DNA from 3 places in the Streptomyces sp. NPDC090106 genome. Region 1 is predicted to be linked to each of the others. Evidence: predicted binding sites of a transcription regulator. Region 1 holds the regulator's gene; each other region holds the start of a gene.
What was found. Region 1 encodes HspR, which represses chaperone genes until heat shock. Its sites were predicted from a motif close to TTGAGNNNNNNNNNCTCAA; they were not measured.
Positions count from the first base shown of each region.

Region 1 (4,135 bases):
CGACAGCACCCGCAAGATCAGCCTCTGGAAGAACACCACCACAACGGTGAGCAAGACCCTCAACCTCACCGTCCCCTCCGGCAAACACACCCTCCGCGTCGACTACGCCAACTGGACCGGCGCCGCCAAGGTCAAATTCACGTACACACCCCGCACCTCCGCCACCGTCGACAAGGTCAAGCCCCTGACGCCGACCGGGGTGTCGGTCGCGTACAACAAGAGCACCCTTAAGACGAAGGTGAGTTGGGCGAAGAACAAGGAGATGGACCTCGCGGGTTACCGCGTCTACCGCCGTCTCAAGGGCAGCACCGCCTGGACGAAGCTGACGTCGGCCACGGCCGTCTCGTACTCCGACACCCCGCCCCCGACCGGGCAGACGTACTACTACGAGGTCCGCGCGTACGACAAGGCGGGCAACGAGTCGGCGGGGACGGCGGACCAGGCGGTCACGACCGTCGACAAGACGCCGCCGGCCGCGCCGTTCGTCGAGCAGGACGTGTGCGCCACCGACGACCGGCTCGCCGGTCCGGAGCTCGTCACCACGGCGGAGAACAAGGCGGACATCGCCCTCTACCAGGCGCAGCGCAAGGACGCGGCGACCGGTGCGTGGACCACGGTGTACGAGGGCACGAAGGGCCCCTTCTGCGACCCGGGCCAGCCGGCCGACGGCAGTGTGGCCACCTACCGGGGCCGGGCGCGGGACGCGGCGGGCAACTGGTCGGCGTACTCGGCCGCGACGACGTTCACCCTGTGGGACACGGTCCCGCCGAAGGCGCCCGAGGGCGCGCACATCACGTACGAGGGCGGCGTCCCGCACCTGCTGTGGACGGCGGACCCGGCGGCGGCGACGTACCAGGTGCTCCAGCTGGACCCCGCCACCGGCGCCTACGTCGACGCGACCGACACGGCCACCACCACGGCCACCGACGTGGAGCTGCGGCAGAGGGCGGCCGTCGCCGACACCTACCGGTACGCGGTGCGCGCGCTGGACGCGAAGGGCAACGCCTCCGCGCCGGCCGAGGTGACGCTCACGATGAGCGGGCGGGCCGAGGCCATCGCCCCGTTCCGCACCACCGCGAGCCGCTTCGACGAGGGGGTGATGATCGAGTGGAGCAGCGCCGACCCGTGGACGTTCGGCGAGGACGACCCGCTGCTGACCTACGCACTCGTCCGCACCGACCGGGCGACCGGCGTGAGCGGCGGGATCACCGCGTGCAAGCCCAACAGCTCGCAGGACCTGCCGCTGACCGACCCGGACACCTACTGGACCTGGAACACCGGTGACGCCCCCGGTTACGCCGGGGCCCGGCAGATCAACGGCGTCTGCTGGGACGTCTCCGGCGCCTCCGAGACGACGTACGACTACACGGTCGTGACGGTCGACCCGTACGGTCACACCTCGCGGCCCGGTCCCGCCGCGACCGCGACGACGCCGGACACCGTGCGCCCGGCCCCGGTGGAGAACCTGGCCGCCGAGACGGTCCCGCTCGGCGTACGGCTGACGTGGACACCGCCGGCCGACGACGACGTCCAGGGCTACCGGGTGTGGCAGTCCGTCACGGACCCTGAGACCGGCGAGACGCGGTGGGCGGAGAACTGCTGGACGGGCGACTCGCTGACCGGCACCGAGATCCTCTGCCCGACGGTCCCGGACGGCGCCGCGCACACCTACAAGGTGGCCGCCACGGACGGCTCGCCGCTCGTCGACTCCTACGCCGGGCCCGAGGCCTTCCACCCCGCCGAGCTCACCGTCACCCTGCCCGACACCCGCCCGCCGGGCTGGACGGGGACGGAGATCCGCGAGGACCAGTACCCGGAGCTGTACGTCGGCTGCTCCGAGAGCTCCGGCCTCGGCGACTGCGACCGCTTCGCGGACTACCGCGTGGAGCGCTGGGACCCGGCGACGGCCGCGTACGTCACCCTGAGCGAGGGCGCGATGTACGACGCCGTGTTCTTCATGGACGAGACGGTCCACGAGGACACGCTGGGCCTGTACTACTACCGCGTCGTCCGCCTGGACGCCGAGGGCGCGGAGCTCTCGGCCGTCTCCAGCGCGTACGGCGTCTGGGACTCCTGGCTCTAGCCCCGGCCGACCGGCGGACAGCCGACCGGCGGACAGGAGAAGAGGGGCCCGGGGATCTCTCCCCGGGCCCCTCTTCGGTACGCCTGTCTAGTCCTTGGGCTTCTTCGGCCGCCAGACCACCAGCGCGCTGCTCTGCTGCACTTCCTGGTACGGCACCAGGTCGCGCCGGTACGAGGCGTGCACCGCCGCTTCCCGCTGCTGCATGGCCGCCGCGGCGCCCTCGACGGCGGACTGGAGTTCGGCGACCCTCGACTGGAGGGCGGCGACCTGGTTCTCCAGCTCGATGATCCGCTTGATGCCGGCGAGGTTGATTCCCTCGTCCTGGGACAACTGCTGGACGGTGCGCAGCAGTTCGATGTCCCGGGCCGAGTAGCGGCGGCCCCGGCCCGCGGTGCGGTCGGGAGAGACCAGGCCGAGACGGTCGTACTGCCGCAGGGTCTGCGGGTGCAGACCGGAGAGCTGGGCCGCCACCGAGATGACGTAGACCGGGCTCTCCTCGGTCAGTTCGTACGGCCCGCGGAAACCGTCACTGCGTCGACGACCGTCCATCTGCGTCATGCTCCCTTCGCGGCCTGGAACAGCTCCGCCCGCGGATCGTCGTCCGCGGTCGCCTCGCGATACGCCTCCAGCGCTTCACGAGCCTTCCCCGTCACGTCCTTGGGGACACTCACCTCCACGGTGACGAGCAGATCGCCCCGGGTGCCGTCCTTGCGGACCGCGCCCTTGCCGCGGGCGCGCATCGTGCGCCCGTTGGGGGTGCCCGGCGGCAGTTTGAGCGTCACCGCCGGTCCGCCGAGGGTGGGGACACGGATGTCCCCGCCCAGGACCGCCTCCGTGTAGGTCACGGGGACGGTCACCGTGAGGTTGTCGTCCTTGCGGCCGAACACGGGGTGCGCGCCGACGTGCACGGTGACGTACAGGTCGCCCGCGGGGCCGCCCCGTTCGCCCGGGGCGCCCTTGCCGCGGAGCCGGATGCGCTGGCTGTCCGTCACCCCGGCGGGGATGCGGACCTGCATGGTGCGCGAGGACTTGGCGCGCCCGCTGCCCTTGCAGTCCGGGCAGGGGTGCTCGGCGATCAGACCGCGCCCCTTGCAGTCCGGGCAGGGGTCGGTGAGCGAGAACCCGCCTCCCGAGCCCCGTGCCACCTGGCCGGTGCCGACGCAGGTCGGGCACACGCGCGGTGTGCCGTTCTTGTCGCCGGTGCCCGAACAGGCCTTGCAGGGGGCCTGGGAGGACATCCGCAGCGGGACCGTGGCGCCCTCGATGGCCTCGGTGAAGCTCAGCGTGACCTCGGTGTCGATGTCCTGGCCGCGCCGCGGCTGCACCCGGGTGTTCCCGGCGCCGCCGCGGTTGAACAGACCACCGAACACGTCCCCGATGCCGCCGCCGAAGCCGCCCGAACCCTGGCCGCCCTGACCGCCCTGGCCACCGCCGAAGAGGTCGCCGAGGTCGAAGTTGAAGTTGCCGCCGCCCGCGCCGCCCGGCCCGGGGCGGAAACCCCCGTTGCCGAAGAGGGCGCGGGCTTCGTCGTACTCCTTGCGCTTCTTGGGGTCACCGAGGATGTCGTTCGCCTCGGAGATCTCCTTGAAGCGCTCCTCCGCCTTGGCGTTGCCCTTGTTGGCGTCCGGGTGGAACTCGCGGGCGAGCTTCCGGTACGCCTTCTTGATCTCGGCCTCGGTGGCGTCCTTGGGGACGCCGAGGACCTTGTAGTAGTCCTTCTCGATGAAGTCCTTGGTGCTCATCCTCGACGCCCCTCCTTCCGGTCGACCGTCCCGACCATCGTGACGTCAGCCCTCTTCAGAGCTGTTGTCCTTCTCCTCGCCGGCCTCGGAGGCGTCCTCGGCCTTCACCGGCTGCGCGCCCGGCTGCGGTTCGGCGACGGCCACCCGCGCGGGGCGGATGGTGCGCTCGCCGATGCGATACCCCGGCTGGAGGATCGCGACGCAGGTCGTCTCGGTGACGTCCGGCGCGTACGAGTGCATCAGGGCCTCGTGGATCGTCGGGTCGAAGGGCTCGCCCTCCTTGCCGAACTGCTGGAGACCCATCTTGGCG
Region 1 is NZ_JBIVDS010000004.1:250,683-254,817, forward strand. Features, by position in the region: gene ACIPSE_RS14830 (PA14 domain-containing protein) at 1-2,083, shown strand, start outside; gene ACIPSE_RS14835 (heat shock protein transcriptional repressor HspR) at 2,171-2,632, opposite strand; gene dnaJ (molecular chaperone DnaJ) at 2,638-3,825, opposite strand; gene grpE (nucleotide exchange factor GrpE) at 3,871-4,135, opposite strand, start outside.

Region 2 (4,135 bases), on a different contig from region 1:
TCGCCAAGCTGACGCACGCCTCCGGCGACGGCTACGACTACCGTGAGTCGATCGCCCCCTGGGCCCGCAGCCTGTTCGTCCTCCAGCCGGACATCGACCGCATGCAGGGCGTGCCGGTGCTCTACCAGGTCCACGCGGTGATCGGGATGGCGCTCATCGCGTTCGTGCCGTACAGCCGACTGGTCCACATGTTCAGCGCACCGGTCCAGTACCTCTTCCGCCCCTACGTCGTCTACCGGGCACGTGACCCCGAGAGCCTGGGCCCGCGCCCGGAACGACGGGGCTGGGAACGCACGGGCTCCTAGCGGTTCAGGCCGCGCCGCCCTTGTGGTCGCGGTCCTCGTCGACGATCTCCGCGTCCACCACGCCCTCCTCCTCGGGGGGCGTGGTGTGCTGTTCGGGCGGGGTGTCGGAGGGTTCCTCCTGGGCCCGGGCGTACATGGCCTGGCCCATCCGCTGGCTGACGGCGGTGAGCCGGTCGATGCCGGTGCGCAGGGCGTTCGTGTCGGCGTCGTGCTCCAGCAGTGACGTCAGCTCGGCGATCGCCGCCTCCACCTCCGGCCTGGTGTCGGCGGGGACGCGCTCCTCGTTGTCGCGGATGAACTTCTCGGTCTGGTAGACGAGTTGCTCGGCGTGGTTGCGGGTCTCGGCGGCCTCGCGGCGCCTGCGGTCCTCCTCCGCGTACTGTTCGGCCTCCCGCATCATGCGGTCGATGTCGTCCTTGGCCAGGGCGGAGCCGCCGGTGACGGTCATCTTCTGCTCGCGCCCGGTCGCCAGGTCCTTGGCGAAGACGTGCATGATCCCGTTGGCGTCGATGTCGAAGGCGACCTCGATCTGCGGGACGCCGCGCGGGGCGGGCGGCAGTCCGGTGAGGTCGAAGACGCCGAGCTTCTTGTTGTAGGCGGCGATCTCCCGTTCGCCCTGGTAGACCTGGATGCCGACCGAGGGCTGGTTGTCGGCGGCGGTGGTGAAGATCTCCGAACGCCGGGTGGGAATCGTGGTGTTGCGCTCGATGAGCCTGGTCATGATGCCGCCCTTGGTCTCGATGCCCAGGGACAGCGGGGTGACGTCGAGGAGCAGGATGTCCTTCACGTCACCGCGGATCACCCCGGCCTGGAGGACCGCGCCGAGCGCGACGACCTCGTCCGGGTTGACGCCCTTGTGCGGTTCCTTGCCGGTGAGTTCCTTCACCAGGTCGGTGACGGCGGGCATCCGGGTCGAGCCGCCGACGAGGATGACGTGGTCCACCGCGGAGAGCTTCACGCCGGCGTCCTTGACCGCCTGGTGGAAGGGGTTCTTGCAGCGGTCGAGCAGATCGGCGGTGAGCTCCTGGAACTGGGCGCGCGTCAGCTTCTCGTCGAGGTGCAGCGGGCCTTCGGCGGAGGCGGTGATGTAGGGCAGGTTGATCGTCGTCTCGGAGGAGCTGGACAGCTCGATCTTGGCCTTCTCGGCGCCCTCGCGCAGCCGTTGCAGGGCCATCTTGTCGCTGCCGAGGTCGATGCCGCTGTGCCCCCTGAACCTCTTCACCAGATACTCGACGACCCGCTGGTCCCAGTCGTCGCCGCCCAGACGCGTGTCGCCGTTGGTCGCCTTGACCTCGATGACGCCGTCGCCGATCTCCAGCAGGGAGACGTCGAAGGTGCCGCCGCCGAGGTCGAAGACGAGCACCGTCTGCTCCTCGCCCCGGTCCAGGCCGTAGGCGAGGGCGGCGGCGGTCGGCTCGTTGACGATCCGCAGCACCTTCAGGCCCGCGATCTCGCCGGCCTCCTTGGTCGCCTGGCGCTGGGCGTCGTCGAAGTACGCCGGGACGGTGATCACCGCGTCCGTGACGTCCTCGCCGAGATATGCCTCGGCGTCCCGCTTGAGCTTCTGGAGCACCCGCGCGGACAGTTCCTGCGCGCGGTACCGGGTCCCGTCGACCGCGCCCTGCTCCGGGAACCGCCAGGCCCCGTCGCCCATGTGCCGTTTCACGGAACGGGCCGTCCGCTCGACGTTCGTCACGGCCTGCCGCTTGGCGACCTCCCCGACCAGTACCTCACCGTTCTTCGCGAAGGCCACCACGGACGGTGTCGTCCTGCCGCCCTCCGCGTTGGCGACGACGGTGGCGTCGCCCCCCTCCAGCACGGCCACCACCGAGTTCGTGGTCCCCAGATCGATCCCGACCGCACGTCCCATCGCTGTCCCCTTCCGCCAGGGCGCATCCCGGACTCCAGCACAAAACTTGAGTGGGCTGTTGTCAATGGGACGGTGGTCCGCGGTCCGTCGGGGGCGCGGGAACGGCGCACCGGAACACGAAGGCGCCGCGGCCGGAGCGAGACCGGCCGCGGCGCCCCCGCGCGAGGTGTTACGCGAGCTTCGCCGACAGCGTGATCGTCGTACCCGTCAGCGCCTGGCTGACCGGGCAGTTCTTCTTGGCGTCCTCGGCGGCGGCGACGAACGCGTCGTTGTCGATGCCGGGAACGGTGCCCTCGACGGTCAGGTGGATGCCGGTGATGCCCTCACCGGGCTGGAAGTTGACGTCGGCCGAGGTGACGAGCTTGGTGGGCGGGGTGCCGGCGCCGTTCAGGGCGTGCGACAGCGCCATGGAGAAGCAGCTGGAGTGCGCGGCGGCGATCAGCTCTTCGGGGCTGGTCCTGCCGTTCGCGTCCTGGGAACGCGAAGCCCACGTGACCGGCTGCGCCGTGATGGCGCCGGAGGAGTCGAAGTTGACGACACCGCTGCCCTCGAGCAGGTTGCCTTCCCAGACGGTGTGAGCGGAGCGCGTGGTAGCCACGGTTCTTCCTTTCAGGAGGGGGCCCGTTGCCGGGTTCCGTGACACCCATCCGATCACATTCCGGCCCTAGGCGGCGCGCGGCTCGTCCTGCGGCTCCGTCAACGGCACCTGGGGGCCGTCGGTTTCCCGCAGCCAGCGGCGCAGGACCCGGTGGACCTGTTCGGCGCCGACGAGTTCCCCGTCGCCGTCGACCGGCGCGGACAGCGCGAGCGGCGACAGCAGGAACGGCCGCCCCTGCGCCCCGCCGAGACCGCCGTGGGAGCCGATCTGCTCCTCGAAGGCGAGGACTTCGCCCTCCTCGGGGTCGTACCAGGAGTTGACCATGATGTCGGCGGTGTGCGGGAACCCGTGCGTGCGGCGTACGGCGTCGGCGGCGCCGGGTCCGAAGACCGCCAACGGCCCCGGACGGGCGTCGAGTTCACCGAGCGGGATCTCCGTGCCGAACGGGCCGAGCACCACCCCGCCGTGCCGTTCGCTGCGCACCAGGAGGAAGCCGATGCCGGGGTGGTTGGCGAGGGTGCTCAGCAGCGCGGGGTGGCGGGCGTCGATCTCCTCCTTGGTCATCCGGTGGGGGACGTCCGGGAAGGAGACCAGGCCGAGGTTGCCGGAGGCGAGGACGATCGGCTCGGAGCGGCGTCCGGTGGGCGCCTTCTCCTCGACGGGGCGGCGCAGCGCGGCGCGGACGGCGGCGCGGGCCTCGGCGCCGCTGTGGGTGCGGCGGGCCCTGCGCGGCACGGGCAGCCCGCATCCGGCGCGCACCAGGTCGCCCAGCGAGAGGCCGTAGCGGGTGCGGAAGGTCTCGCCGGGGCTCTGGCCGTGGTCGGACAGGACGACGATCCGGTACGGGCGCGGGGCGTGGTCGGCGGCCTTCTCGATCAGCGCGAGGGCGCGGTCCAGCCGCTGGAGGACCTGCTCGACGTCACGGCTCGCGGGGCCGGAGTGGTGGGCGACCTCGTCGTAGGCGACGAGGTCGGCGTAGACGGCGGTGCGGCCGGCGAGCAGGTCGCCCATGACCGAGGCGACCACGACGTCCCGTTCGACGACGGTCGCGAAGGCCCGGACGAAGGGGTAGAGGCCGCCGCGTCCGATGCGCGGGCGGACGCGCCGCACGCGGGTCCGGGTGGACTGGCCGATCTCCCGTCCGATCTCGGCGAAGAACGACAGGGCGGTGCGCACGGCGTTGGCCGGGTCGGAGAAGTAGGCGAAGTAGCCCGAGCGGGAGCGGGTCTCGCGGCTGCGCCGCCGGGTCGCGATGGACAGCACGAGGGCCTGTTCGCCGGCGCCGCCGCTGAAGAGGTTGCCGCGGCTGGCGCCGTCGGCGCTCAGGAGCCCGCCGTCGCCGGTGCGTTCGACGGCACGCCG
Region 2 is NZ_JBIVDS010000006.1:536,063-540,197, reverse strand. Features, by position in the region: gene narI (respiratory nitrate reductase subunit gamma) at 1-305, shown strand, start outside; gene dnaK (molecular chaperone DnaK) at 310-2,175, opposite strand; gene ACIPSE_RS22490 (OsmC family protein) at 2,345-2,773, opposite strand; gene ACIPSE_RS22485 (alkaline phosphatase family protein) at 2,840-4,135, opposite strand, start outside.
Region 2: a site for HspR is predicted at 2,222-2,240, ahead of dnaK (molecular chaperone DnaK). Genes of this name have one in related genera too.

Region 3 (4,135 bases), on a different contig from region 1:
CGGTTCTGCAACTGGTAGGGGTCGGCGCGCAGGTCGTAGTACTCGCGGAAGAGGGTCTGGCCGGTGCCGTGGGGGCGGCCGTCGGGGCCGAGGCGGGTGCGGTAGTACTCCGTGTACTGCGCGGTCTTGCCGATCAGCGACGCCCACGTGTGGATCGGCTTCTTGTCCTGGCGGTTCCACCACCACTCGGCGAGCAGATGGGTGCGGTCGTTGCCGGGATCGAGCAGGGAGTGCCCGTCGTGCGGGGTGTCGGGGGTGATCCCGGCCGCGTCGAGGAAGGTGGGGGCGATGTCGACGTGGCCGACGAGACGGTCGTCCGTGCGGGCCGTGTGCAGACCGCCCGCCGGCCAGGAGGCGAGGAAGGGCACTTCGAGGCTGGGCCGGTAGGGCACCGACTTGCGCAGCCAGCCGTGGTCGCCCCAGCACAGGCCGTGGTCGCTGGTGAACAGGACGAGTGTGTTCTCCAGCTGGCCCAGCTCCCGCAGCTTGTCCCGGAAGTCGCGCATCGCGTCGTCCACGGACAGCAGGGTGCGCAACTGGCGGGCGCGCAGGGCCGATCCCTCGGCGAACGTGTGCCCGGCCCGCCGCAGGAACGGCGGCTTGTCGGCCTTGCCGCTCTCGAAGACCGACGGGCGGCCCTTCCAGTCCGGCACGCGCGTGTGGGCGTACTTCCGCTCGGCGATGTTCACCTCGTGCGCGGCGCGGGTGGCGACGTACGCGAACCAGGGGCGGCCGTCGTCGCGGGAGCGCTCGATGAAGTCGAGGGCGCGGTCCTTGATGACGGTGGTGTTGTAGCCGGGGATGTTCCGGACGGTCCCGTTGTCGTTGTAGTGGCCGTCGTAGTAGCGCACCGGCTCCTGGAGCAGCCACTCGTCGAAGTGGGGCGGCGCGTCGCCGGTGGGCCAGAAGTTGAGGTACTTGCCGAACAGCCCGGTGCGGTACCCGGCCTCCTGCAACTGCCGCTGCACCACCGTGCGTTGGTCGAGGTGCTCCGGGTGCCGGGTGTCGAGGACGCCGTGGTTGTGCGCGTACCGGCCCGACATGATCGACGCGCGGGACGGCGCGCACAGCGGGGTGTTGGCGTGCGCGCGGCCGAAGGTGGTGCCGTGGCCCGCCAGCCAGTCCAGGGTCTGCGGCAGCGCCCAGTCGGTGTCCTTGGGCTGGTCGTCGGTGAGGACGAAGAGGATGTTGGGGCGGGCGTCCCGCCGGGCCGCGGGCGACGGCGCGAGGGACGTGGCCCGGCTCGCCACAGGGGCGGCGGGACGGGGGGTGGTGCGCGTGGTGGCGACGGGGGAGCCCTCGCTCTCGCGCAGGACGAGCGGGACCGCCGCGCCCGTCGCCGCGACCGCGGCCCCCGCGATCAGCGCGCGCCGTCCCGGCCCACGCCGCTGCCCCTCGGTCATCCGCTTCCCCAAGTCCCCGTAAATCCCCGTACAACGGCCGAGCCGCCTGTGAACGAGCTTGCAGTGTGCAGGGATTTCCTGTGAGTCGCGTTGCGGGTTCGTGACGGCCGGCCCGCGAAGTCGTGGCGAAACGGCGGCGATACGGCGGCTGCGCGGCGCCGGTACGGCGGCTGTGCGGCGGCGGTCAGGTCCGGGAGTCGCCGCCTCGCGGGCCCGTGGACTTCGCGCTGGTCAGCGCCGCCGACACCGTCCAGCCCAGCGACGCGTACAGTCCCCGGCCCGCTGGGGTGGCCGCGAGGACGCAGGTCTCCGCGCCCTCCTCCAGGGCGGTGCGCTGGAGCGTGCGCATCACGAGGCCGCCGAGCCCCTTGCGCCGGTGCGCCGGGGAGGTGGTGATCTGGTCGGCGACCGCGGTCGCGCCGGTCGGGGCGAGCTGGCCGCGCGCCGCCCAGGAGCCGTCGGGGGCGGCGACCATCACCCGGTGGAGTCCGCCGCGCGACCACGCGCGCAGCCGGTAGCCGTCGGGCACCGCGGGCAGCGGGCCGCGCTCCTGCTCCAGCGGCAGCGTCATCAGGTACCCCGGCTCGGGGTCGACCCACCACTGATCGCCCAGCCACGGCCCGACCACCGCCGGGTGCCGGAACACCTTGAGCCAGACGCCCTCGCCGGTCACGGCCCCGGCGACCTTCCGTACGGCCGCCCCGTCCACGTCGTCCCCGAGCGCCCCGAACACATGCCGGGTGACGTGCCCGTCCGCGCCCATGTCGATCGTGCACCCCCACGCCTCGACGTCGGGCGGGGCCGCTCCGCGCGAGAGCACCCACCCGTCGACCCAGGCCCGCACGACCCTGTCCATTCAGCCTCCCGCACTGCCGCGACGGTCTCGTCTCGGTGGACGAATGCAATGGCCGGAATGTAATGGTCGGAAGGTCCATCTGTCTATTACTCGATCGTTGATCGCTCAGAGCGAACGGCACCGGGGGAACATTCGAGGGCTCACGTGCATTGAGTCGGCATAGCTCAACTTGAATGCCGAAGGGGAGATCATGGCTGCTGAGTCCACGCCGTTCACCACGCTCACCCTGCCTGTGCTGCCGCTCGACGACGAGGTCGTGCTCCCTGGCATGGTGGTTCCGCTGGACCTGAACGACACCGATGTGCGCGCCGCGGTGGAGGCCGCCCAGGCCGCCGCGCGGTCGGAGCCCGGGAAGCCGAGGGTCCTGCTGGTGCCGCGTGTCGACGGGACGTACCCGGGCACGGGTGTGCTCGGCACGGTCGAACAGGTCGGCCGGCTCGCCGACGGCGACCCCGGCGCGCTGATCCGGGGCCGGGCCAGGGTCCGTATCGGCGCGGGCACCAACGGCCCCGGTGCCGCCCTGTGGGTGGAGGGCACCCGGATCGACGAGACCGTGCCCGAGCCGCTGCCGGGCCAGGTCGCCGAACTGGTCAAGGAGTACAAGGCGCTGGCCACGGCCTGGCTGCGCAAGCGGGGCGCCTGGCAGGTCGTCGACCGCGTCCAGGCCATCGACGACGTGTCCGCGCTCGCCGACAACTCCGGCTACTCGCCGTTCCTGACCACCGACCAGAAGATCGAACTCCTGGAGACCGCCGACCCGGTCACCCGCCTCAAGCTCGCCACCCAGCAGCTCCGCGACCACCTCGCCGAGCAGGACGTCGCCGAGACCATCGCCAAGGACGTCCAGGAAGGCGTCGACAAGCAGCAGCGCGAGTTCCTGCTGCGCCGCCAGCTCGAAGCCGTCCGCAAGGAACTGCGCGAGCTCAACGGCGACGCCGCGACGGACGGCGAGGAGTCCGACGACTACCGCGCCCGCGTGGAGGCCGCCGACCTGCCCGAGAAGGTCCGCGAGGCCGCCCTCAAGGAGGTCGACAAGCTGGAGCGGTCCAGCGACCAGTCGCCCGAGGGCTCCTGGATCCGCACCTGGCTCGACACCGTCCTCGAACTCCCGTGGAACGAACGCACCGAGGACGCCTACGACATCCAGGGCGCGAAGTCGGTGCTCGACGCCGAGCACGCCGGCCTGGAGGACGTGAAGGAGCGCATCACCGAGTACCTGGCCGTGCGCAAGCGCCGCAGCGAGCGCGGCCTCGGCGTGGTCGGCGGACGGCGCGGCGGTGCCGTGCTGGCCCTCGTCGGCCCGCCCGGCGTCGGCAAGACCTCGCTGGGCGAGTCCGTGGCCCACGCGATGGGCCGCAAGTTCGTCCGCGTCGCCCTCGGCGGCGTCCGCGACGAGGCCGAGATCCGCGGCCACCGGCGCACCTACGTCGGCGCGCTGCCCGGCCGGATCGTCCGCGCGATCAAGGAGGCCGGGTCGATGAACCCGGTGGTCCTGCTCGACGAGATCGACAAGGTCGGCTCCGACTTCCGGGGCGACCCGGCCGCCGCTCTCCTCGAAGTCCTGGACCCGGCGCAGAACCACACGTTCCGCGACCACTACCTGGAGGTCGAACTCGACCTGTCCGACGTCGTGTTCCTCGCGACGGCGAACGTGCTCGAAGCCATCCCGGAGGCCCTGCTCGACCGCATGGAGCTGGTCCGCCTCGATGGCTACACCGAGGACGAGAAGGTCGTCATCGCCCGTGACCACCTGCTCCCGCGCCAGTTGGAGCGCGCGGGCCTGAAGGACGACGAACTCGCCATCGACGAGGGCGCGTTGCGCAAGCTCGCCGGCGAGTACACCCGCGAGGCGGGCGTCCGTACCCTGGAGCGCTCG
Region 3 is NZ_JBIVDS010000002.1:522,918-527,052, forward strand. Features, by position in the region: gene ACIPSE_RS07910 (sulfatase) at 1-1,403, opposite strand, end outside; gene ACIPSE_RS07915 (GNAT family N-acetyltransferase) at 1,588-2,259, opposite strand; gene lon (endopeptidase La) at 2,450-4,135, shown strand, end outside.
Region 3: a site for HspR is predicted at 2,409-2,427, ahead of lon (endopeptidase La). Genes of this name have one in related genera too.